Regions from separate parts of the Streptomyces sp. NPDC006997 genome, predicted to be linked through region 3. Evidence: riboswitches for the same ligand, from Rfam matches in the RefSeq annotation. Region 3 holds a riboswitch; each other region holds the start of a gene.

Region 1 (7,792 bases), on a different contig from region 3:
CAGAGGGCGACGAGGGCGGGGCGCAGCCGTCGGCGTGCGGAGGTGCGGTGCATGGTGTGCTCCTGTCGGTCGGCAGACGCGGCGGACACGACGAACTGACGTGACGGCGTCTGGGGTTGGCCGCGCACACGTCTCGACGGCGCGGCCCGAACGCGGTCCCGGACGGTTCCGGGGAGCGCGGTGATCCGAGTCTGTGAGGGTCCGTCACCCTTCGCAAGCTTGTCCCGTTTGCTTCACTGATGTCGGGATCCCTAAGGTTCTGACCTGCGGGGACGTAGACGTCCCGGGATTTCGGACGGCCACCGGGAGCACCCGGGCGGCCCGGCGTGGAGGACTCGGAGATGCCCGTCGGCAAGGTCTCCCCGGACGACGACCCGGCACGCGCCCTCGGCGGCGCCCTGCGCGCGCTCCAGCAGCGTTCGGGCCGCACCCTGCGCGCGCTGGAGGACGAGGTGCGGATCAGCGACTCGTCCCTGTCGCGCTACTTCCGCGGCAGCACGGTGCCGCCCTGGTCCACCGTCCGCGACCTCTGCGTCGCCCTGAAGGCGGACCCCACGGAGTACCGGTCCCTGTGGGAGGCGGCCCACCGCAGCCAGCCCGCCGCGCCCCCGCCCCCACCACCCGGACCCGCCGCCGACCCCGCCGCCGACCCCGGCCCCGGCCCCGACCCCGGGCACCGTCCCCGCCACCGCTGGCGGTACGCCGGCGCCGGAGCCCTCGCCGGTGCCCTGCTGGGCGGCGCGCTCACCGCCCTGCTCCTGCCCGCCACCGGCGACCCCGCCCCGGCGGCCGACACCGCTGCCGGCGCCCAGCGGTCCCCCGACGCGGGCCGCATGTTCGTCAACCGTGCCACCGGCGCCTGTCTGGACGACAGCCTGGACCACGGGCTGCGCTCCTACCCCTGCAACGCCCTCAACTACCAGCGGTGGACGGTGGCCACCGCGGACGACGGCACCACCCGGCTCCGCAACCACGCCACCGGAGCCTGCCTCGACCACGGCGACCACGGGCCGCGCCCCGCCGACTGCGGCGAGTACCCCACCCAGCGGTGGACCGTCACCCCGCTGCGGGACCACTCCGTCGAGATCCGCAACGCCGTCACCCACCACTGCCTCACCGACGCCGCCGCCGGCCTGCGCGCCCTGCCCTGCGACCGCACGGACCGTCAGAAGTGGGGCTGAGCCGCCCTCACCCCGCCGCCCCCGCGAGCGCTGCCAGGTCCTCCGCGGTGCGCGGCCCCGCGGCATCCTCCGCCAGCAGGCCCCTCGTGCGCAGCAGCCGGGCCGCCGCGATGCCCCACGGCAGCCGTAGCCCCGCCTGACCGAGCAGGTCGGTGCGGGCCAGCATCCGAGCCGTGGGGCCGGTGTGGGCGCCGGACGGGGTCAGCAGGGCCGCGTCGTCGGCCCAGCGCAGCGCCAGGTCCACGTCGTGGGTGGCCATCACCACCGTCGTCCCCGTGGCCCGCAGCCCGCCCAGGGTGGTCAGCAGCCGCTCCTGCCCGTCCGGGTCGAGACCCGCGGTCGGCTCGTCGAGGATGAGCACCCTCGGCCGCATCGCGACCGCGCCCGCGATCGCGGTCCGCTTGCGCTGGCCGTAGGAGAGCAGATGGGTGGGCCGGTCCGCCAGCGCGGTGATGTCCAGCGCGGCGAGCGCCTCGTCGACCCGGGCGCGCACCTCCGCGTCGGGCAGCCCCAGGTTGAGCGGCCCGAAGGACACGTCCTGGGAGACGGACGCGGCGAACAGCTGGTCGTCCGGGTCCTGCACCACCAGCTGCACGGTCGTCCGCAGCCGGGTCAGCCCCTTCCGGTCGTAGCCGACCGGCCGCCCCTCCAGCGTCAACCGGCCCTCGCGCGGGCGCAGTCCACCGCTCAGCAGCCGCATCAGGGTCGTCTTGCCACTGCCGTTGCGGCCGAGCAGGGCGAGCGCACGCCCCTCGTGGACGTCGAAGTCGAGGCCGCTGAGGACGGTCGGCCCGTCCTCGTAGCCGAAGGACACGCCCCGCAGGGCGACCAGTGCGGGCTCGCTCATGTCAGTGGCCTTTCGAGTACGAGGGTCAGGGCGGCCACGGCCGCGAGCAGGGTCAGGCTGGCGCCGGTGAAGCGTGGGGAGACGCGGGTTTCGGGGAGCAGCACCCGCAGGGAGCCGTCGTAGCCGCGTCCGGCGAGGCCGGTCTGGAGCCGTTGCGCCCGGTCGAAGGCCCGCACGAACGCCGTCGACCCGAGCCCCGCCAGGGACCGCCAGGTCGCCGCGCGGGTGGTGTGGCCGAGCCGGGCGGCCTGCGCGGCGCGGACCAGCCGTACCGAGTCCAGCAGCAGGAAGCTCATCCGGTACGTCACCAGCGCCACGTCGACGACCGGTGCGGGCACCCCGGCCCGCACCAGGCGCGGCAGCAGGTCCGACATCGGTGTGGTGAAGGCGAACAGCAGCACGCCCAGGGACGCCGCCGACGTCCGCAGCAGCAACTCCCCGGCGCGCGCCGGGCCGCCGGCGGCGAGGGAGACGAACCCGTCCGGGCCGCCCACCTGGACGAGCAGGGTGACCGCGCCGGTCGCACAGAAGCCCAGCGGCACCCTGTAGGCCCGCCACAGCTGACGGCCCGGCACCCCGGCCGGGCCGAGCAGCAGCGCCAGCGCGGTCAGCAGCACCAGGGCCGCGCCCGGCCAGGGCGGCAGCGAGATCGCGAGCACCGTCAGACCGAGTCCGAGCACGGCCTTGTCCACGGGATGGCGGCGGCGCCAGCGGCTGCTGTGCGCCGCCGCGTCGATCGGCAGCACCGGCGGTCAGTCCCGTCCGGCGGTGGGGTCGGCGGGTCCGGCGGCCGCGGTCCGGGCCCGCTCCTCGCCCTGGCGCCTGCCCCTGCGCAGCCCGAAGTAGTAGGCGAGGACGCCCGCGCCGAGCGCCGCCTGGAGGGAGAACAGGCCCGACTCGATCTCCCCGGACGGCGGTGTGTACAGCGGGGAGAACCAGGGTTCGTAGTCCGGGTGGTCCTCGGCGATCGCCGACTGCGCCTGGCCGTCGGAGCCGGTGAACGGCTCGTCCTTGTCGTCGCCGAGGCCGAGGGCCAGCGGCAGCACGGCCAGCGCCGCCACCAGCGCGAGGAGTACGAGGTTGATCTTCGCGTTCCGGCTCATCGGGTCACCGCCCCGGTCTCCTGTCGGGCCTGCCGCGTCCGCGCCCCGGTGACCAGCACCCCGAGCCGCGTCAGCTCGCCCTTGCTGGACTGCACCAGCAGCCGCATCACCAGCACCGTCAGCAGCCCTTCGCTCACCGCGAGCGGGATCTGCGTGACGGCGAAGAGGGAGCCGAACTTGCCGAGCGCGCCCGGGAACCCGCTGCTCGGGTCGGGGAAGGCCAGCGCCAGCTGGACGCTGGTGACGCAGTACGTGGACAGGTCGGCGACGAACGCGCCGCCGAACACGGCGCCCATCAGCGGCACGTCGAGGCGGCGCAGCAGCCGGTAGGCGCCGTACCCGGCCCACGGCCCGACGATCGCCATGGAGAAGACGTTGGCGCCGAGCGTGGTCAGCCCGCCGTGCGCGAGCAGCAGCGCCTGGAAGAGCAGCGTGATGGTGCCGAGCACCGCCATCACCGGCGGCCGGAACAGGATGGCGCCCAGACCGGTGCCGGTGGGGTGCGAGCAACTGCCGGTCACCGAGGGCAGCTTCAGCGCGGACAGGACGAAGGTGAAGGCGCCGGACGCCCCGAGGAGCAGGGTGCTCTCGGGGTGCTGCCTGACCTCACGGGTGAGTGACCGGACTCCGTGGACGACGAACGGCGCGGACGCGACACCCCAGGCGATCGCGTGCGCCGGAGGTAGGAAACCCTCGGCTATGTGCATGGCTCAGCAGACCCTCTCCAGCACCTCGTGGATGGTTGACGCGCCTTGGCCGGTCTCCTGGCTGACGGGTACCACCGCCCGCGCTCCGCCTTCCCGGGTCCGAAGAAAGGACCCAGTGGCTGCCCCTGGGGGCTGGAGCCGGACTTCCCGATCACAGTGGCGAGGGCCGCACCGGCATCACACCGGATTTCCCGTTCACCAAGGCGTGGTGACAGTAATCGGCCCCCGGGGGTGGTGACAAGCGGGCATCAGGGGCGCGAATGCGGGCGCACACCCGCACACCGGCGCACTCGGACGCCCGGAGGTGCCCTGTCTCACACTCCGCGTCCCACCCTCGGGCACCCCGGGAGGAGACCCGGTCAAACCGACGGGACCCCGGTCAGCGTCAGGCTGACCGGGGCCCCGTCGTCGGTACGGGGACGGGGCGGGACGCTCAGACGTAGGGCATGAAGGTGGCCACGAAACAGGTCCTCTTCGCCGCCTTCCGCCACCTTCTCGAACTCCGCACAGACCTCCGGCCGATCGAGGCAGGTGAAGGCCTCGTAGCTCTGCACCGGCACCCCGTACGCGGGGTGTTCCGCCGGAGTGTCCCCGGACAGGAGCAGCGGACCGGCTCCGCCCGCACGCGTGCTCCAGCCCGCAGACCGGAGGGACTCCGCGATGTCCTCGACGGGGTCACCGTCCGTGGACACCGAGGGGTGAACGTGAAGGTGAGCGGCCCGTCGGGGGCCCGGTCCAGGACGATGTTCTCCTTCACCCGTCCCGGACCGACCTGGTACGACAGGTCGGCGCCGGACACCGCGTCCTGGTAGGTGACGACGTCGCCCTCGGCGACCGGACGCAGTTCCCCGGCCTGCGGAAGGCCGACGGTGACGGCGTGCCCGTCCGCCGACTCCACCCGCAGCAGCCGCTCCGCGTCCACACCGAACCAGCTGCGCGTCGCGTTGCTGGTGTTGGAGAACTCGAATCCCCTACGGTCGCTTTCCCGGACCGTGGTGTCGATGTCCTTCCAGGACTTACCGGACCGGTAGCCGGTCGGCGTGGCCGAGACCTCCGCCTGCACGCGTCCGTCGGAAAGCTGCCAGAAGCGGGCATTCGCACTGCGACGACCGCTGAGTTCCTTGACGCGCTTGGCCTTGGGGGCGTTCTTTCCCTTGGGCAGTTTCTGCCGGTCGGCTATCCCGGCCTCGTCGTGCGAGGGCGGCTCGGGAGCGTCGGTGTCGTCGCCGGTGAACCAGCTTCTGACGGTGTCGACGACTCCCTCGCCGTCATCGCCGTCCGACGTCGTTGCTGCGTAGGCGAGTTGGGGCAGCGCGGTGCTCATCACCGCGGCCGCCACCAAGCAGGCCGTAACGCTTCCCAGTCTGGGTCTCACGCCAAACCTTTATCTTGGAACCTGGCTGAAAATGCCGTTCCCCAGACGTGTCCCTGGTGCCAGGAAAATGCCAGGGGAATGACGCCGGAATTCTTAGTCAGCTGACTGATGCCAAGTCAATCGATGAGACTGTCCAGGCAGTTGGCGGCAAAACGGCAATGCGTTGTCTGAATTGTCCGCACAGTGGCGGGCGGGTGTCGGCGTCAGGTATAAAGCCCCCGGTCGTCGCCCGGAGACGGGGCGAATTGCTATGCGGAGGGGAAATTCCCATGGACGTCACGGAACGGACGGCGACGGGGCCCGAGCCCGAGTCGGAGCCCTCATCCGGGCCCGACGGGTCCAGGTCCCCAGCCGGGCGGCCCGACCGCTCGGGGCTGAAGATCGCCGGGGGGGTACTCGCCGCGTGCGCGGTGCTCGTCGGCTACGGGATCACGGCCGGAACCGGCGGGGACGACGACGAGCCGGAGCGCAAGGTCCCCACCGCCGCGGTGACCTACGAGGTGACCGGCACCGGCACCGCCGACATCACCTACCAGGCCCGCAGCGAGTCCGGTAAGGCGGTGGTCGTCAGGTCCGCCACCTTGCCGTGGCGCAAGACCGTCGACGTGCCCCTGGGCCGGGAGGCGGTCGTCTCCATCACCCTCGGCGAGCAGGGCGGCGAGGCCCGCTGTGCCGTCGCCGTCCGTGGCAGGCACGTCCAGGGCGCCACGGCGGCGGGCGAGTTCGGCCGCGCCACCTGCTCCGGTGACCTGCCCCGGCGGAGCTGATCCCCGGCTCCGGCGCGGGCGTCCGCGCCCGTGGGGCGCCGGTCGGCCTCCGGGCGCCTACAGCCAGCCGCGCCGTTTGAAGACGACGTACAGGCTGACGCAGACCACCCCCATCAGGGCGATCGCGAAGGGGTAGCCGAACAGCCAGTGCAGTTCGGGCATGTGGTCGAAGTTCATGCCGTAGATCGTGCCGACCAGGGTCGGCGCGAAGAGGATCGCCGCCCAGGCCGAGATCTTCTTCAGCTCCTCGTTCTGCGCGAACCCCGCCTCCGCCAGCGCCCGCATCTCCGCGTTCTGCTGCTGGGTCACCAGGGTCGCGTTGACGGTCAGGATGTCGGTGAGGGCCTGCCGGAAGCCGTCGACGCGTTCGCTGGTGTGCGTGACGTGGTCGGCGACGTCCCGCAGGTAGCGCTGGAGCTCCTCGTCGGTGCCGTACTTGGCGAAACCCGCCATCAGGCCGTGCAACATGCCGACCAGGGGGCGCGTGGAGCGCTGGAACTCCACCATCTCGCGGGAGAGTTCGTAGATGCGGCGGGAGACCTCGGGGTCGCCGCGGAAGACCTCGGTCTCGATCTCGTCGATGTCGTTCTGGACGCCCTCGACGACCGGCGCGTAGCCGTCGACCACCGCGTCCAGGATGGCGTACAGCACCGCCTCGGGACCGAGGCGCAGCAACTCCGGGGTCTCCTCCATGCGGTGGCGCACGGCGGACAGGTCGGGGGCGCCGCCGTGCCGCACCGTGAGCACGAAGTCCGGGCCGACGAAGACGTGCAGCTCGCCGAAGTCGACCTCCTCGGGGGCGTCGAGGTAGCGGGCGGCGCGCAGCACGACGAAGAGGGTGTCGCCGTAGCGTTCCAGCTTCGGGCGCTGGTGGGCCTCCATCGCGTCCTCCACCGCGAGCGGGTGCAGGTCGAACTCGGCGGCCAGCGAGAGCAGTTCGACGTCGGTGGGGCGGGCGAGCCCGATCCACGCCATGCCGGCGGGGTGCTCGCGCAGCTCACGGTAGGTCTCCGCGAGGGTGCCCGGGGAGGAGACGCGGACGCCCTCCCGGTACAGGGCGGCCTCCACGACGCTGACCGGCTCCGGCGGCGACGGCTCGGGCGGTGCCTCGGGCGGCGCCGGGGGAGCCTGCCGCGGGGGCCGCTCCGCGGGCCGCGACCGCCGCCAGCCCGGCCTCAGGACGCTCTTCGCGCCGGGACGGTCACGTCGCTCGGGCATCACGGCTGCCTTCCGGTGGGGGCCGACGTCAGGGTGATCAACGAGCAGGATATACGGGGCGAAACGTACGACGGGGGTGTCCGAGCCGCGCCCCGCCCTTGCCGCATATAGGTCAGGAACTGTCCGCCATCCGCGCTAGCGTGCGGAGCATGACGAAGACGGCCCCGGCGGCGCCCCTGCTCAGCACCCGTGCCCTCAACCGAGCCACCCTCGCCCGCCAACTGCTGCTGCGCCCCGCGCGGCGTACCGCGCTGGACGCCGTCGGGCATCTGCTCGGGCTCCAGGCTCAGAACGTGCGGCCCCCGTACCACGCGCTCGCCGCCCGCCTGGAGGGGTTCCGGCCGGAGGAGCTGTCCCGGCTGATGGCCGACCGCGCCGTCGTCCGGATCGTCACCCTGCGGTCGACCATCCACACCCACACCGCCGACGACGCCCTCACCCTGCGGCCCCTGGTGCAGCCCGCCCGGGACCGGGAGATCAACCTCTTCCGCAAGGGGCTCACCGGCGTCGACCTCGACCGGCTCGCGGGGCTCGCCCGGGACCTCGTGGAGGCCGGGCCGCGCACCATGGGGCAGCTGCGGGAGGCGCTGGGCG
Region 2 (7,792 bases), on a different contig from region 3:
TCCCGGGGGTGCGCGGCGTCGCCGACCCCCGGCAGCAGCGCCGAGACCAGCTCACGGCAGGTGCCCGGCGCGGCGCCCGCGTCCTCGTCGGCGGCCCGGCACTCGGCGGCCACCGTGTCCGCGTACAGCAGGTCACGCGGCTCCTGCGGGACGAGACCGACCCGGCGTACGAGGTCACGCGGCGCCGTCCGGTGCGGGGCCGCGCCCCCGACCCGCACCGTGCCCGACGTCGGCTCGACCAGGCCGACCAGGGCGGACAGCAGCGTGGACTTGCCCGCGCCGTTACGGCCCATCAGCGCGACCGTCTCCCCGGGGGAGACGCCGAGCCCGACACCCCGCAGGGCACGCACCCGCCCCCGGTCGACGGCGAGCGCCTTCACCTCGGCGGCGAGGGGGGACGCCTGCGATGTGCCGCCCCGGGGGCGGCGCCCGCGCAGGAAGCGGGGGAGGACGGAGGCGCGGGGGGAGGGGAGCGCGGCGGGGGACGTCCCGGGGCGGTCCGGCTCGCGGTGGGTGTCCGCCGGTGCGGGGCCCGCCGGGGCCGTACCGTCCAGACGGTCCCGCAGCGCCCCCGCGCGGCGGCGGGCGTCGCGGACCGTCAGGGGGAGCGGGGACCAGGCCGCGAGCCGGCCCAGGGCCACCACCGGCGGGAGCACCGGGGAGACGGCCATCACCTCGGCCGGGGCGCCCAGCACGGGCGGCGCGGCCGGGGCGGGCAGGAGGAGGACCTGGTCGGCGTACTGGACGACCCGTTCCAGCCGGTGTTCGGCCATCAGGACCGTCGTACCGAGGTCGTGCACGAGCCGTTGGAGGACCGCGAGGACCTCCTCCGCGGCGGCCGGGTCGAGGGCCGACGTCGGCTCGTCGAGGACCAGCACGCGCGGGTGCGGCGTCAGCACCGAGCCGATCGCCACCCGCTGCCGCTGCCCACCGGAGAGCGTGGCGATGGGCCGGTTCCGCAGGTCGGCGAGGCCGAGCAGGTCCAGGGTCTCCTCCACCCGGCGGCGCATCACGTCCGGGGCGAGGCCCAGCGACTCCATGCCGTAGGCGAGTTCGTCCTCGACCGTGTCCGTCACGAAGTGCGCCAGCGGGTCCTGGCCCACGGTGCCCACCACGTCGGCGAGTTCGCGCGGCTTGTGGGTGCGGGTGTCGCGGCCCGCCACCGTGACCCGGCCGCGCAGGGTGCCGCCGGTGAAGTGCGGGACGAGCCCGCTCACCGCGCCCAGGACGGTCGACTTGCCGACGCCCGACGGGCCGACCAGCAGGACGAGTTCGCCCTCCGGCACCTCGAAGTCCAGGTCGCGGACGGCCGGTTCGGCGGCGCCGTCGTAGGTCACGGTCACGTCTTCGAAGCGGATCACGGCAGTTCCTTCTCCGGTGCGGGGGTGACGAAGGCCGGGAGCAGCCCGACGAGGACGGCCGCGGCGGGCCACAGCGGCAGCTCGGGCGCGACCAGCGGGACCACCCCGGGCCGCAGTGCCGCGGGGTCCCGGTCCCCGGCGAGCACCAGCAGCGCGGCGACGGCCGCCCCGGACCCGGCGACCAGCCAGGCCCGCGCGCCCCACGGGTCGGGGCGGTACCGGGTGCGCGGGGTGCGCCTGCCGCCCAGCCACAGCCCGGCCAGCGCGGCACCGAGCCCGGCCAGCAGCACGGGCAGCCCGTACGTGCCGCCCGCCGCCGTCAGCACCCCGTACGTGCCCGCGCAGACGCCGAGCAGCCCGCCGAGGGTGAGCGTGGCCGTCGTACGGCGCACCGCGGCGGGGACGGCGGCGGTACGGCCGTAGCCGCGGGCGTCCATCGCGGCGGCGAGGGCGACCGAGCGTTCCAGGGCGCCCTCCAGGACCGGCAGCCCGACCTGGAGCAGCCCCCGCACCCCCGCGTCCGGTCGGCCCCGCAGCCGCCGGGCGGCACGCAACCGCCGCGCGTCGGCGACGAGATGCGGCGCGAAGGTGAGCGCGACGACCACCGCGACGCCCATCTCGTACAGCGCGCCCGGCAGCGACTTCAGCAGCCGGGTGGGGCTGGCGAGGGCGTTCGCGGCGCCGACGCAGACCAGCAGGGTGGCCAGCCGCAACCCGTCGTACAGGGCGAACACCACCGCCTCCGCCGTCACCCGGCCGCCGAGGCGGATGCCCTGCGCCCAGTCCGGCAGCGGGACCTCGGGCAGGGTGAGCAGGACGTGGGTGCCGGGGATGGGCGAGCCGAGCGCCACCACGAACACCAGCCGGATCAGCAGCACGGCCAGCGCCAGCTTCACGAACGCGCCGTAGGACCGCGCCCAGGGGGCGTCCGGGCGCCGCGCGGCGACGACGTACGCGGAGACGGCGACGAGCAGGGCGAGCAGCAGCGGGTTGGTGGTGCGGGTCGCCGCGGTCCCCAGGGCGAGGGACCACAGCCACCACGCCCCGGGGTGGACGGCGGCCCGCTCACCCACGGCGGCGGACCTGCCACACCGCCGCCGCGGCGAGCACGGCGACGACGGCACCGCCCGCGAGCAGCCCCAGCGAGGGACCCTCGTCGGTCTCCTCGGTCTCCTCGGTCTCCGTGGCGCCGCCGCCCTTGCCCGCCGTGGATATCTGCTCACCGCACCCCCGCCGCGGATACCCCGCGATGGCGCACAGCAGCGCGTTGGTGTCGTAGCGCAGGGGTTTCGCCACCGCGGCCAGGGCCTCGGCGGTGCTGGCGTCGGTGGGGACGCTGGCGCAGACCGCGCGGCGGGCGGGCGGCGCCTCGCCGGAGGGCGCGTCGGCGCGGGTCCCGAAGTCCAGGACGAGGGCGATCCGCTTGCGGTCGCCGCGCTCGGGCGTCGTCCCGCAGATCGCGGTGAAGTCCGCCCCGCCGCGCGGCCGGTCGGCGTCCGCGGAGTCCTCGCTCACGGCGAACCGGAAGCCGTGGACGGCGCCGTCGGAGGGCCGCACCTGCGACGGGCCCTGGGTGGCGTAGGTCCACCGGCCGTCCTCGCGCTCCCAGAACGACCAGTAGCGGTAGCCCGCGGCCTGCGCCGGGACCGCGCCCGCGAGCGCGGTCAGCAGCGCGGCGAGGACGAGCGCGGAGAGGGCCGCGGCGCGGCGGCGCGGCGTCACGACCGCGACTTCCCGCGGCCGCTGACCAGGAAGCCGATGCCGATGCCGGCGACGAGGAAGACGCCGACGGTCCACAGCACGCCGACGCCGAAGTCGTCGTCGCCCCCGGCGTCCTTCTTGTCCTCGGCGGCCTCCGTGGTCTGGGTCGCCGAGGCATCCGCGGCCCGCGGGGCCGGGCCCGTCGCGTTCAGCCGCTTCACCAGGTCGTCGCCGCTGCCGTCGAAGTCGCGGACGTCGAAACCGGCCGCGTCGGCGGCGAGGATCAGCTGCGCGTACGCCGCCGGTCCGGACTGCTTGGCCCAGCCCTGGTAGTGGGCGCCGAGCCAGCGCATCGCGTCGGCGGCCTCGTCGGCGTACCCGGCGGTGGCGAGGGCGAGGACCGCGTCGGCGGTGTTGCCGTAGTCCGGCTGGTCCTCGGCGCCGGGCAGGGCGGACAGCAGGTGGCCGTCCTTCGCGAGGGCGGTGTGCAGGTGCGCGGCGCCGTTGCGGGCGGCCTGCTCCGGGTCGGTGGCCTGCGCGCAGGCCGGCTCGGTACCGGCGGGCTTCGCGGCGGCGCCGGTCAGGCCCTTGCCGAGGGCGCCGACGACGGCCGCGGCGGTGGCGTCGTCGTTGGCGGCCAGCTTCCCCTTCTCGTCGGGCTGGTAGGCGAAGGCACCGCCGCCCTTCCCGCCGCAGGGTATGGAGAGGCCCAGCAGGGCGTCGTACGGCGACTTGCCGCCCTTGACCGTCTCGCCGGGCTGTTCGCCGACCGCCGCGAGGGCGCCGATGACGACGGAGGTGGAGTTGGCGTCGCTGGGGCCGCCGGGCACGTAGCCCCAGCCGCCGTCCTTGTTCTGTACGGACTTCAGCCAGCCGACGGCCTTCGCCGTCACCGCGTCGTGTCCGCCGAGCGCCGCGAGGGCCTGCACGGCGGCGGCGGTGTTGTTGGTGTCGACGGCGGTCTTGGCGTCGCAGTCCTTGCCCGGGTCGGCCCGGTAGGGCGCGAAGGAGCCGTCGGCGCACTGCTGCCCGGTGAGCCACTCCACGGCCGCGGCGGCCGGGGTGACGCCCACGGTGTCCTGGGCGAGCAGTGCCAGCGACTGCCGCCACACCCCGTCGTAGGTGGGGTCGGCGGTGCCGTACAGGGCGGTGGGCAGCGAGGCGGACGGCGACGGGTCGGCGGCGTGCGCGACCGGTGCCGCGACGGCGCCGGTCAGGACGGCGGCGGCCAGGACCACTGCGCTGCGGCGGATGTTCATGATCGGCGGGTGCCTCTCTGTGCTGCGCGGGCAGCCGGGCAGCAGGGGGCACCCCCGGCGGCTCGGCTCCGTATGCCTCGACGGTGCCGCGCACCCGCGGGACGCGGGCGCGCTTGAGCCGGTCACGGTTCCGTACCGGGCAGTCCGGCTCACCGGCCTTGCGGCGGTTCACGGTTGCGGGTCAGCGCCGGAATTGCACCGGCTTCCCCCCGTACGGGTGTGATGACGACCGGGCCATGCTACCGGGCCGTAGCCCGCCCGCCGCCTGCCGGTCGCCTGTACGGCCACGTACGCGACGGTCTCGCCGCCCGCCACCGCCTGCTGGGCGGCGGGGAACAGGTTTTCCCGTCCGAGGACTGGCATCCGGCGCGGTGTCGGATTTACCCTATTTACAAGGCCTACGAGACGAGTGAGGGAGTTCGACCGGAGTAGCCGACTCTGGCGAGACACCGGGCAGTACGGGTATCCGCCGGTGCCGACGTCGACGGTCGGGCTGAGAGGCCGGAAGGGCGTACGGCCGCGAGGCGCGCGTTCCGGAAGGCGACCCCCAGCGACCTGATCCGGACAATACCGGCGAAGGGAACCCGCCTCGTAGGTCGTTTCGCGTGCCCGTTCAGGGCGTGCCGGACTCGCTCTCCGTGAGGTCGATCAACCGGCACGCCGTCTCGATGTCGATCCTGACCTGGGCGATGGAGGCGCGGCCCGACAGCCAGGTGGTGAGGGCCGAGTGCCAGGTGTGCTCGATGACGCGGACGGCGGCGAGCTGGTCGGCGGTGGGCGGGGTGGTCAGGCCCATGGCGTCCAGGATGATCGCCGTCGTCTGGCGGGAGACCTGGTCCACCTCGGGGCTCACGCTGCGGTCCGCGAAGGTGAGGGCCCTGACCATCGCGTCGGCGAGGTCCGGCTCGCGCTGGAGGGCGCGGAAGGCCCGCATCAGGGTCTCCGTGACGCGCGCGGCCGCCGTGTCGCCCGCGGGGGGTTTCTCGCGCAGGGTGGCGCGCATGTGGTCGAGCTGGTCCCGCATCGTGGCGACCAGGAGGTGGATCTTGGAGGGGAAGTAGCGGTAGAGGGTGCCGAGGGCCACCTGTGAGGACTCCGCGACCTCCCGCATCTGCACCGCGTCGAAGCCGCCCCGGCTGGCCAGTCGCGCCGACGCGTGCAGGATCCGCCGCCGCCGGGCCGCCTGCCGTTCGGTGAGCGGCGGTGTGCCGGGGGACGCTGTGCCGACGTCCGCTCCGGCCGCCTTGCCCACGTTCTCCACCCTGCCCACTCCGCCCTGCCCCGCCGTGGCGCGAATCACCTGATCCACTGGTCACAGCGCCCCTACCTGCCGGTAGATTCGGAGCTTCCGAACGATCAAGTCTGCAACTTGTTCTAGATTAGCGTCGCGTCGTAGGCTCGCGCAGTGCAGGGAGAAGGGGGCCCAGAGTGACCGCTGAGGCCAGTCAGGCGGGTCCCCGCCAGGACCTGGCGTCCGACGGCTTGCGACCGCTCCGCATCGCACTCCTCACCTACAAGGGCAACCCGTTCTGCGGGGGCCAGGGCGTCTACGTCCGGCACCTCTCCCGCGAACTGGCCCGCCTCGGCCACCGCGTCGAGGTCATCGGCGCCCAGCCCTACCCCGTCCTCGACGCCCTCGACGGCTCGGACGGCCCCGGTGGCCCGACCCTCACCGAACTCCCCAGCCTCGACCTCTACCGCCAGCCCGACCCCTTCCGCACCCCGGGCCGCCACGAGTACCGCGACTGGATCGACGCCCTGGAAGTCGGCACGATGTGGACCGGCGGCTTCCCCGAGCCGCTCACCTTCTCGCTGCGCGCCCGTCGCCACCTGCGCGCCCGCCGCGGCGACTTCGACGTCGTCCACGACAACCAGACCCTCGGCTACGGCCTGCTCGGCGACCTCGGCGCCCCGTTGGTCACCACCGTCCACCACCCCATCACCGTGGACCGGCAGTTGGAGCTGGACGCGGCCGGGAGCCGCGCCCGCCGCTGGTCCGTGCGGCGCTGGTACGCCTTCACCCGGATGCAGAAGCGCGTCGCCCGGCGGCTGCCCTCCGTCCTCACCGTCTCCGGCACCTCCCGCGCCGAGATCGTCGAACACCTCGGCGTCCGCGAGGACCGCGTCCACGTCGTGCACATCGGCGCCGACACCGACCTGTTCTCGCCCGACCCGTCGGTGCCGAAGGTGCCCGGCCGGATCGTCACCACCTCCAGCGCCGACGTCCCGCTCAAGGGCCTGGTCTTCCTCGTCGAGGCGCTGGCCAAGGTGCGCACCGAGCACCCCGGCGCCCACCTCGTCGTCGTCGGCAAGCGGCCCGAGGGCGGCCCGGTCGCCCGCGCGGTCGAACGGTACGGCCTCGAAGGCGCCGTCGAGTTCGTCAAGGGCATCTCCGACGCCGAACTCGTCGACCTGGTGCGCTCGGCGCAGGTCGCCTGCGTGCCGTCGCTGTACGAGGGGTTCTCCCTGCCCGCCGCCGAGGCCATGGCCACCGGCACCCCGCTGCTCGCCACCACCGGCGGCGCCATCCCCGAGGTCGCCGGGCGCGACGGGGAGACCTGCCTCGCCGTGCCCCCCGGCGACCCGGACGCCCTCGCCGCCGGGCTCGGCCGTCTGCTCACCGACCCCGACCTGCGCGCCCGCCTCGGCGCCGCGGGAAGGGACCGCGTCCTCGACCACTTCACCTGGGCCCGCGCCGCGCAGGGCACGGTGGCCCACTACCGTGAGGCGATCGCCCGCACCACCGGCGCCCCCGCACCCGCACCCATCCCCACCCCCACCGGCGTCTCACCCGAAAGCAGGGCCACGTGCTGACCGTCGACTTCACCCGGTTCCCACTCGCCCCGGGGGACCGGGTCCTGGACCTCGGCTGCGGAGCGGGGCGGCACGCCTTCGAGTGCTACCGGCGCGGCGCGCGGGTCGTCGCCCTGGACCAGAACGGCGAGGAGATCCGCGAGGTCGCCAGGTGGTTCGCGGCGATGGAGGAGGCCGGTGAGGCGCCCGCCGGGGCCACCGCCACCGCCCTGGAGGGCGACGCGCTCGCGCTGCCCTTCCCCGACGAGTCCTTCGACGTCGTCATCATCTCCGAGGTGATGGAGCACATCCCCGACGACAAGGGCGTCCTCGCCGAGATGGTCCGGGTGCTCAAGCCCGGCGGCCGGATCGCCGTCACCGTCCCGCGCTACGGCCCCGAGAAGGTCTGCTGGACCCTCTCCGACGCCTACCACGAGGTCGAGGGCGGCCACATCCGCATCTACAAGGCCGACGAACTCCTCGCGAAGATACGCGAGGCCGGGCTGCGCCCCTACGGCACCCACCACGCCCACGCCCTGCACTCCCCGTACTGGTGGCTCAAGTGCGCGTTCGGCGTCGACAACGACAAGGCGCCGCCGGTGCGGGCGTACCACAAGCTGCTGGTCTGGGACATCATGAAGAAGCCGCTCGCCACCCGGGTCGCCGAGCAGGCCCTCA
Region 3 (7,792 bases):
GGACGCCACAGGTCGATGCCCGTCCCCGTGGCCAGGGCGACCACCTCACCGTCCGAGCGGAAGATCGCGCCGCGGGTCGTGTCCCGCGGCACGGTCAGCACGGCCGTCGGCCCGCGGCTCACGGCGCGACCGCGCAGCCGCCACAGCTCCGCGCCCCCGTCGTCGCGCAGCACCAGGAACTGTCCCTCGTGTCCGGGGCGGCCGACCACCTGGACGCAGCCGCGCTGCTCCGGCCGGGTCCGCCGGACACAGCCCACCTCGGGGAGGGGACGGCGCGCGCCGGTCCGGCCGTCCAGCAGGACGAGCCCCTCACCGGTGAGCAGCAGGAAGTCGGTGGCGCCGTAGGGCTGCACGTCGTCCACCTCCACCGGGTGGCCCGCCCGGTCCGCGTCCGCCGCCACCCGGGCGAGCCGGTCGCCGCCGTGCAGGGCCCAGCCGTCCGTCCGCCAGCCGACGACGGCGGTCCCGGCCCGGTTGGCGACGACGCTCTCCTCCGGGCCGTTGACGTACGGCGCCAGGGCAAGCGGGCCGTGCTGTCGGCCCCTCGGACCGGACACCGCCAGGCTGACGGAGTAGTCCTCGGACTCGGGCCCCGTACTGCGCTGGGACAGCGTGGCAAGAGCACCGGAGTCGGCCGCGAGGTCCATGTCCAGCACCCCGCCCGGCTCCGTTCCCCCTGGCGGGTACCCGGTGGGAACGGCCTGGAAGGCCAGCAGGTCCTCCCCGGCCGTCGCGTAGAGCAGCGGCGTGCCCCCGGGGGTGCGGACCACGCCGAACCAGGCGGTCCGCAGCGGCAGCACGGCGGAGTAGCGCTCCCCGGTGACGAGGTCCTGGATCAGCTGGCGCCCCACGGTGTCCTGGTACCGGTTCAGCTCGTCCCGGCTGTCCCTCAGCAGGTACCGGCCCGTGATGTCGGTCCGGAGCGTGTGGTTGACGGGCCAGCGCCCCTTCTGGCCGGTCCACTGCTCCACGTCGAGCCGGATCCGCCAGAACTCGTCGTCCGACGCGCTCGCCCCCAGGGTCCGTCCGGCCGGGTCCAGCGTCACCTCGCTCTGGCCCTCCCAGGCGGCCTCACCCGCGCTGGACCGCGTGGCGTAGACGTCGGCGTCGTCAGCGCTCCGGTGGGCGACCACGGTCAGCCCACCGGTCTTCAGTGCCACCCCCTCCAGGCACTCCCCCGGAGCGAGCAGCCCGTCGGGGAGGGCGGCCTCGCGCTCCCGTACGGCGTCGGCCCCCACCTCGGCCACCCGCAGCCAGTCGGCCAGCTCGTCCCCGTCGCACGGCGCCCTGTCGGCATCCTCGCCGCCGGGCGCCACGGCGTGTACGAGCCCTCGCCCGTCCGGCGAGAAGTCCAGGGTCAGGGTCTCCGAGGCGGCGGGGTCGCGGGGCTTCCAAGCCCACGGCAGCGGATCCCGGACCCGCTCACCGACGTGCCACACCCGCACCGTCCCGTCTCCCGCGCCCGCCGCGACCTGCCGTCCGTCGTCGCTGACCGCCACCTTGTCCACCAGGTCCGGCACCCCGCGCAGCGACACCGTGCGCGGTGTCTCCGTCTCCAGCCCCGACAGCAGGAACACCCGCCGGTTCCGCCGCGGCCCTTCGTGCAGGACGGCCATGTGGTGGCCGTCCGCGGAGGCCGCGATCTCCTGGACCGTGCCCGGCGGCAGGATGCGGTGCGCCGAACTGAGCGAGGCGAGGGACAGCTCGTGGTTCATGAGCGCGGCCCGCGTCTCCGGGGTGTCACTGGTGCGGCGGGCCGCCAGGGCGAGCAGGGCCGCGTCGACGGGGCTGTCCTCGGCCCGGTGTTCCGCGAACTCGACCAGCTGTCCCGCGGCATCGTCCAGCGCCTCCTGTCCCCGGCCCCGGAACTGGTCCCACGCGGCCACCCCCAACAACCCCGCCAGCACCGCCAGGCACGCCACCAACGCCACCCCGGTCCGTCCCCGCCGCACCGAGCGCCGCCGGTGGAGGCGGCTGACGCGGATGAACTCGGTCTCCTCCGGGGAGAGTTCGCCGGGGCGGGTCGACGACCACTCGCGGGCGGCGGTGAGTTCCTGGCCGCGTAACGTCAGATCGACATGTCGACCGCTGTCCTCCCACTCCCGCAACCGGCCGCGCAGCTTCTCGTGCCAGGTGAGGAAGGCGTGGGAGTCGCGGAGCCAGTCGCGCAGGGTGGGCCACTGGCGGACCAGGGACTCGTGGGCGAGGGCGACCGTCTCGCGGCCGGAGCTGTCGCGGGCCAGGACGAGGAGGCGGGTGCGGGCCAGGGACTGGGCGGCGGCGCGCAGTTCGGGCGGGAGGTGGTCGAAGGCGCGGGCGACCCGGGCGTACTCCTTGCCCTTGACCGGGCGCGCGAGGCGTTCGAAGAGGCGGCGGGCCACCGCCGGGTCGGGGCCGCCCGGTGTCTCGCAGACCTTGCGCAGTTGCAGGTCGGCGTAGCGGGACAGCGCCCCCTCCACCCCGCCGATCTCCTGGTACGCGGCATGGGTGAGACGGCCCCGGTCCTGGCGTTCCCAGAGTTCCGCGAGGGCGAACTCCACCAGCGGCAGCGCGCCCGGTTCCGCCCCCGCGTCCGTGACGACCCGCTCGGCGAGACCGGGCTCGAACTCCACGCCGGGCACGGTGTCCAGGGGCCGCCGGACCACCTGGTCCAGCTGGCCCGGGGTCATCGGGGCGACCATCTGGAGGGTGCCGCTCAGGGCCTCCGCCCGGCCGCCGGCGACCAGGTCCTCCAGGGAGGCGGAGCGCAGCGTCGCCAGCACGCGCAGGTGACGTCCCCCGGGGTGGACCGCGCGGGTCATCGGCAGCAGGACGTCCAGCAGGGCGCGGGCGTCGGCCGGGCGGGCGCCGACCGTCTCCTCGAACTGGTCGAGGAGGATGACATGGCCCGACGCGCCCCCGTGCGCCAGGACCCGCGCCCCGAGCAGGACCGCCGTGCCGGTGCGGTCCGGCGCCGCGCACAGGTCGCGGGCCAGCGTCGCCGCGGGCGGGAACTGGACGGCGAGCGCCTCCGCGAGGGTGCGCACCGGGTCGGTGTCCGGCTGCCCCACGAAGTCCGTGACCGTGTGGCCCGAGGACCGCAGGAGCGGGAGCACCCCCGCCCGGACCAGGGACGACTTGCCCACCCCCGAGGCGCCCGCCACCGGCACGAAGGGGTGTGCCGCGAGCGCCGCCGCGAGGCGTTCGCTGTCCGCGCGGCGGGCGAAGAAGACGGCGGCGTCCTGTTCGCGGAAGGGTTCCAGGCCACGGAAGGGCGAGGGGCGCGGGCCCTCACCGAGGCCCAGCAGCAGGGGCGCCGGGATCAGGTACGCCGTCGTCGCGCCGGTGCCGGTGTCCGCGGCGACCGTCATGCCGACGACACCGTCCTGCTCGGCGTCCCACACGGGCGCCCCGCTGAAGCCCTGCCCGATGACGGGGCCGGTGCCGGGCGCGGGCCGGGTGGCCTCCATGGACGTCCACCCCTTGCCGACCGGGGCGCGCAGCCGTCCGCGCACCCACACCCCGTGGTCCTCGGTGCGGGGCGGGAAGCCCAGGACGCGGAACCGGTGGTCCCACACCGCCGTACCGCCCGCGAACCGCACCGGCGCGGTCCCCGGCACCGGCTCCGCCAGGCGCAGCAGGGCGATGTCCCCGCCGCCGTCGCCGCTGACGGGCCGCCAGTGGGTGACGGTGGCCGTGAGACGGGGGGACGGCTCGGGGAGGAGGGGGAAGTCGACGGTGACCGGGGCGGGCGGGGACTCCGGGTCCGTGGCGTCGGTGCCCAGCGCGCTCGCCACCACGTGCGCGCAGGTGCACAGCGTCCGCGGCTCGACCAGGAACCCGCAGCCGGTGACCGCGTCGCCCCCGTCGGCAGGGCGCCAGAACCGGGCGATGGCGTGCGGGAGTTCGCCGTCAGGCGTCGGCATCGCGCTGGCCGGGGACTTCGGGGCCGTCCGGGTTGGTCCACTCCATGGTGACGCTGAAGTGCGCCTCGCTGGAGGCCCGCGCCACCACCACGCCCGCCTCCGCGCTCAGCGTGATGCCGAACTCGACGGTCACCGCGCCGGGCGGCCTGGGCAGCCCACGGGCCCCGTCCAGGACGGCGCCGAGCGCGGGACGGACCCGCGCGAGCGCCTGCTGGAGCGTCTGGGCGGCGCTCCCGACCGTCCCGCCCCGCGACACCCGCCGCACCCCGGCCGGACCGTCGCCCGCCACCTCCAGCAGGACGATCTGACCGTCGTCCAGCAGCATTTCGCCCACGTACGCCACGCCGCGCCGCCTCCCCTCACGTACGGGACATTGCAGGCGCCCGCCGCCGCGCGGACAAGCGAACCGGCCAATCGTGCCCGCTGAAGGTGAATCAGCCGCGAGTCGGTCCGCCCGAACGCGGCGCCGTGGTAGCGGCATCCGCCCGGGTGTGGGCCTCCACACACTCCAGCCTCGCAGGTCAACGGCAAGTTGACTGCCGTTCGGGGGCATGGTGGACTGCCCGAGCCATGTACGGCGGCAGGAGAGGAAGCCCGGTGCGAATCCGGCGCGGTCCCGCCACTGTGACCGGGGAAGACCTTCCCCGGGAGCCAGGAACTCTCACCGCCGGTCTCGTCGAACCAGGGCGTGGACACCCTGAGTGAGGACATATCGCGATGCTCGGCTGCCGCCTGCGGTCCCGCACCGGAGCTACTCCCCCCTTCCCTGACCCCACGGCCGGCTGACCCCCGTGCGTGCCGATCGCGTCTTCGCGTACGGCGCCACCGCCGGTCTCCTCGGTGACCTCCTCCTCGGCGACCCCCGCCGCGGCCACCCCGTGGCCGCCTTCGGGCGTGCCGCGAGCGCCGTGGAGCGGGTGCTGTGGCGCGACCACCGGGGCCGGGGCGCCCTGCACACCGCGGTGTGCGCCGGTGGCGCCGTCACCCTCGGCGCCGTGGCGTCCCGTGCCGTACGGTCCTCCCCCGCCGCCTCCGTCGCGCTGACCGCCGCCGCCACCTGGGCGGTCGTCGGCTCCACCTCGCTCGGCCGGGAGGCCCGCGCCGTCGGGCGCGCGCTGGAGGCCGGGGACCTCGCGGCGGCCCGGGAGCGGCTGCCGCACCTGTGCGGGCGGGACCCGCAGGCGCTGGACGCGGACGGGATCGCGCGGGCGGTCGTGGAGTCGGTCGCCGAGAACACCTCCGACGCGGTCGTGGGCGCCCTGGTGTGGGGCGCCGTCGCCGGGGTGCCGGGACTGCTCGGCTTCCGGGCGGTGAACACCCTGGACGCCATGGTCGGCCACAGGTCGCCCCGCTACCGCCGCTACGGCTGGGCCTCCGCCCGCCTCGACGACCTCGTCGGCTGGCCGGGGGCGCGGCTGACCGCGGTACTCGCCGCCGTGGCGGGGCCGGATCCGCGCGGTGCGGTGCGGGCCTGGCGGGCGGACGCGGACCGGCACCCGAGCCCCAACGCCGGGCCCGTGGAGGCGTCGTTCGCCGGCGCGCTCGGGGTGCGGCTCGGCGGCACCCTGTCGTACGGCGGACGGGTCGAGCACCGGCCCGTCCTCAACGGCGCCGGACGCGCGGTGGCCGTACCGGACATCGGACGGGCGGTACGGCTGTCCCGGCGCGTGGGCGTGCTCGCGCTCGGCGTCTGCGCCGCCGCCCGGCTGCTCACCCGACCAGGGAGGCGTACGTCATGACCGGTGGGGGACTCCTCGTCGCGGGCACCACCTCCGACGCGGGCAAGAGCGTCGTCACGGCCGGGATCTGCCGGTGGCTGGTGCGGCAGGGCGTGAAGGTGGCGCCGTTCAAGGCGCAGAACATGTCGCTGAACTCGTTCGTGACCCGCGAGGGCGCCGAGATCGGGCGGGCGCAGGCCATGCAGGCCCAGGCGTGCCGCGTCGAGCCGACCGCGCGGATGAACCCCGTCCTGCTCAAGCCCGGCGGGGAGCAGTCCAGCCAGGTGGTGCTGCTGGGCAAGCCGGTCGGCGAGCTGAGCGCGCGCGGCTACCACGGCGGGCGGCAGCGGCGGCTGCTCGGGACGGTGCTGGACTGCCTGGCCGAGCTGCGGGGCACGTATGACGCGGTGATCTGCGAGGGTGCGGGCAGTCCCGCCGAGATCAACCTGCGCCGCACCGACATCGTGAACATGGGCGTCGCCCGGGGCGCCCGGCTGCCCGTGCTGGTCGTCGGGGACATCGACCGGGGCGGTGTGTTCGCCTCGTTCTTCGGGACCGTGGCACTGCTGTCCCCCGCGGACCAGGAGCTGGTCGCCGGGTTCCTCGTCAACAAGTTCCGGGGCGACGTCTCCCTCCTCGAACCCGGCCTCGACATGCTGCGCGGCCTCACCGGGCGGCGGACGTACGGCGTGCTGCCGTACCGGCACGGGCTCGGTATCGACGAGGAGGACGGGCTCCGGGTGTCCTTGCGCGGGACGGTGCGGGAGTCGAACGTCGCGCCGCCCGTCGGGGAGGACGTGCTGCGCGTCGCCGTCTGCGCCGTCCCGCTGATGTCCAACTTCACCGACGTCGACGCGCTGGCCGCCGAACCCGGCGTCGTCGTGCGGTTCGTGGACCGGCCGGAGGAACTGGCCGACGCGGACCTGGTGGTCGTACCCGGGACCCGGGGGACGGTCCGCGCCCTGGAGTGGCTGCGGGAGCGCGGGCTCGCGGAGGCGCTCGTGCGCAGGGCGGCCGAGGGGCGGCCGGTGCTCGGCGTCTGCGGGGGCTTCCAGGTCCTCGGGGAGCGCGTCGAGGACGAGGTGGAGAGCCGCAGGGGCTTGGTGGACGGGCTCGGAGTGCTGCCCGTACGGGTGCGGTTCGCGCGGGAGAAGACGCTCACCCGGCCGGTCGGCGAGGCCCTCGGAGAGCGGGTCGAGGGGTACGAGATCCACCACGGGGTCGCCACCGTGGAGGGCGGCGCCCCCTTCCTGGACGGCTGCCGGGTCGGCCAGACCTGGGGCACCCACTGGCACGGCTCCCTGGAGTCGGACGGCTTCCGGCGGGCCTTCCTGCGCGAGGTGGCGGACGCCGCGGGCCGCCGCTTCGTCCCCGCCCCCGACACCTCGTTCGCCGCGCTGCGCGAGGAGCAGCTCGACCGGCTCGGCGACCTGATCGAACAGCACGCGGACACGGACGCGCTGTGGCGGCTCATCGAGTCCGGCGCGCCACCAGGACTGCCCTTCATCCCACCGGGAGCGCCCGCATGAGCACAGTGTTGTTGTTGTCGACCGCCGACACCGATCTGCTGGCGGCGAGGGCCGCCACCGGCGCCTCGTACCGGATCGGCAACCCGACCCGCGTGGACGTGGCGACCGAGCTGCCCGCGCTGCTCGACGGCGCCGACCTGGCCGTCGTACGGCTGCTGGGGGGCAAGCGCGCCTGGGAGGACGGGCTGGCCGCGCTGAAGGCGTCCGGGAAGCCGACCGTGCTGCTCGGTGGGGAGACCGTGCCCGACGCCGAGCTGATGGCGGAGTCCTCGGTGCCCGCCGGGGTGGTAGCGGAGGCGCTGCGCTACCTCGTGGAGGGCGGGCCCGCCAACCTCACCGAACTCGCCCGGTTCCTCTCCGACACCGTGCTGCTGACCGGCGAGGGGTTCGAGGAGCCGCGGAAGATGCCGGAGTACGGCGTCCACGGCGGACGGGCGGTCCTGGACGGCCGGCCGACCGTCGGCGTGCTCTTCTACCGCGCCCACGAACTCAGCGGCAACACCGCCTTCGTGGACACCCTCTGCGACGCGATCGAGGCGAAGGGCGCCAACGCCCTCCCCGTGTACTGCGGTTCGCTGCGCGGCGCGGACGCCGGGCTGTACGAGCTGCTGGGCCGGGCGGACGCCCTCGTCGCCACCGT

Evidence for each region. A riboswitch is a leader RNA that binds a small molecule or an ion and turns the genes downstream of it on or off. The one in region 3 is predicted to bind cobalamin.
Region 1: another riboswitch for cobalamin. It lies ahead of ABZ659_RS21860 (energy-coupling factor ABC transporter permease); the one in region 3 lies ahead of ABZ659_RS05010 (cobalamin biosynthesis protein).
Region 2: another riboswitch for cobalamin. It lies ahead of ABZ659_RS12475 (prenyltransferase/squalene oxidase repeat-containing protein); the one in region 3 lies ahead of ABZ659_RS05010 (cobalamin biosynthesis protein).

The regions. Positions count from the first base shown of each region.
Region 1 covers NZ_JBEYHH010000021.1:71,532-79,323, reverse strand. The annotation lists gene ABZ659_RS21885 (hypothetical protein) at 1-53, opposite strand, end outside; gene ABZ659_RS21880 (helix-turn-helix domain-containing protein) at 342-1,181, shown strand; gene ABZ659_RS21875 (ATP-binding cassette domain-containing protein) at 1,189-2,028, opposite strand; gene cbiQ (cobalt ECF transporter T component CbiQ) at 2,025-2,774, opposite strand; gene ABZ659_RS21865 (energy-coupling factor ABC transporter substrate-binding protein) at 2,781-3,131, opposite strand; gene ABZ659_RS21860 (energy-coupling factor ABC transporter permease) at 3,128-3,838, opposite strand; cobalamin riboswitch at 3,868-4,056, opposite strand; gene ABZ659_RS21855 (hypothetical protein) at 4,272-5,177, opposite strand; gene ABZ659_RS21850 (hypothetical protein) at 5,483-5,980, shown strand; gene ABZ659_RS21845 (magnesium and cobalt transport protein CorA) at 6,038-7,198, opposite strand; gene ABZ659_RS21840 (winged helix DNA-binding domain-containing protein) at 7,348-7,792, shown strand, end outside.
Region 2 covers NZ_JBEYHH010000010.1:88,115-95,906, forward strand. The annotation lists gene ABZ659_RS12460 (ATP-binding cassette domain-containing protein) at 1-1,361, opposite strand, end outside; gene ABZ659_RS12465 (CbiQ family ECF transporter T component) at 1,358-2,434, opposite strand; gene ABZ659_RS12470 (SCO2322 family protein) at 2,427-3,083, opposite strand; gene ABZ659_RS12475 (prenyltransferase/squalene oxidase repeat-containing protein) at 3,080-4,321, opposite strand; cobalamin riboswitch at 4,442-4,570, opposite strand; gene ABZ659_RS12480 (TetR family transcriptional regulator) at 4,935-5,582, opposite strand; gene ABZ659_RS12485 (glycosyltransferase family 4 protein) at 5,750-7,135, shown strand; gene ABZ659_RS12490 (class I SAM-dependent methyltransferase) at 7,129-7,792, shown strand, end outside.
Region 3 covers NZ_JBEYHH010000004.1:66,511-74,302, forward strand. The annotation lists gene ABZ659_RS05000 (trypsin-like peptidase domain-containing protein) at 1-3,905, opposite strand, end outside; gene ABZ659_RS05005 (CU044_2847 family protein) at 3,892-4,248, opposite strand; cobalamin riboswitch at 4,443-4,587, shown strand; gene ABZ659_RS05010 (cobalamin biosynthesis protein) at 4,697-5,644, shown strand; gene ABZ659_RS05015 (cobyric acid synthase) at 5,641-7,152, shown strand; gene cobN (cobaltochelatase subunit CobN) at 7,149-7,792, shown strand, end outside.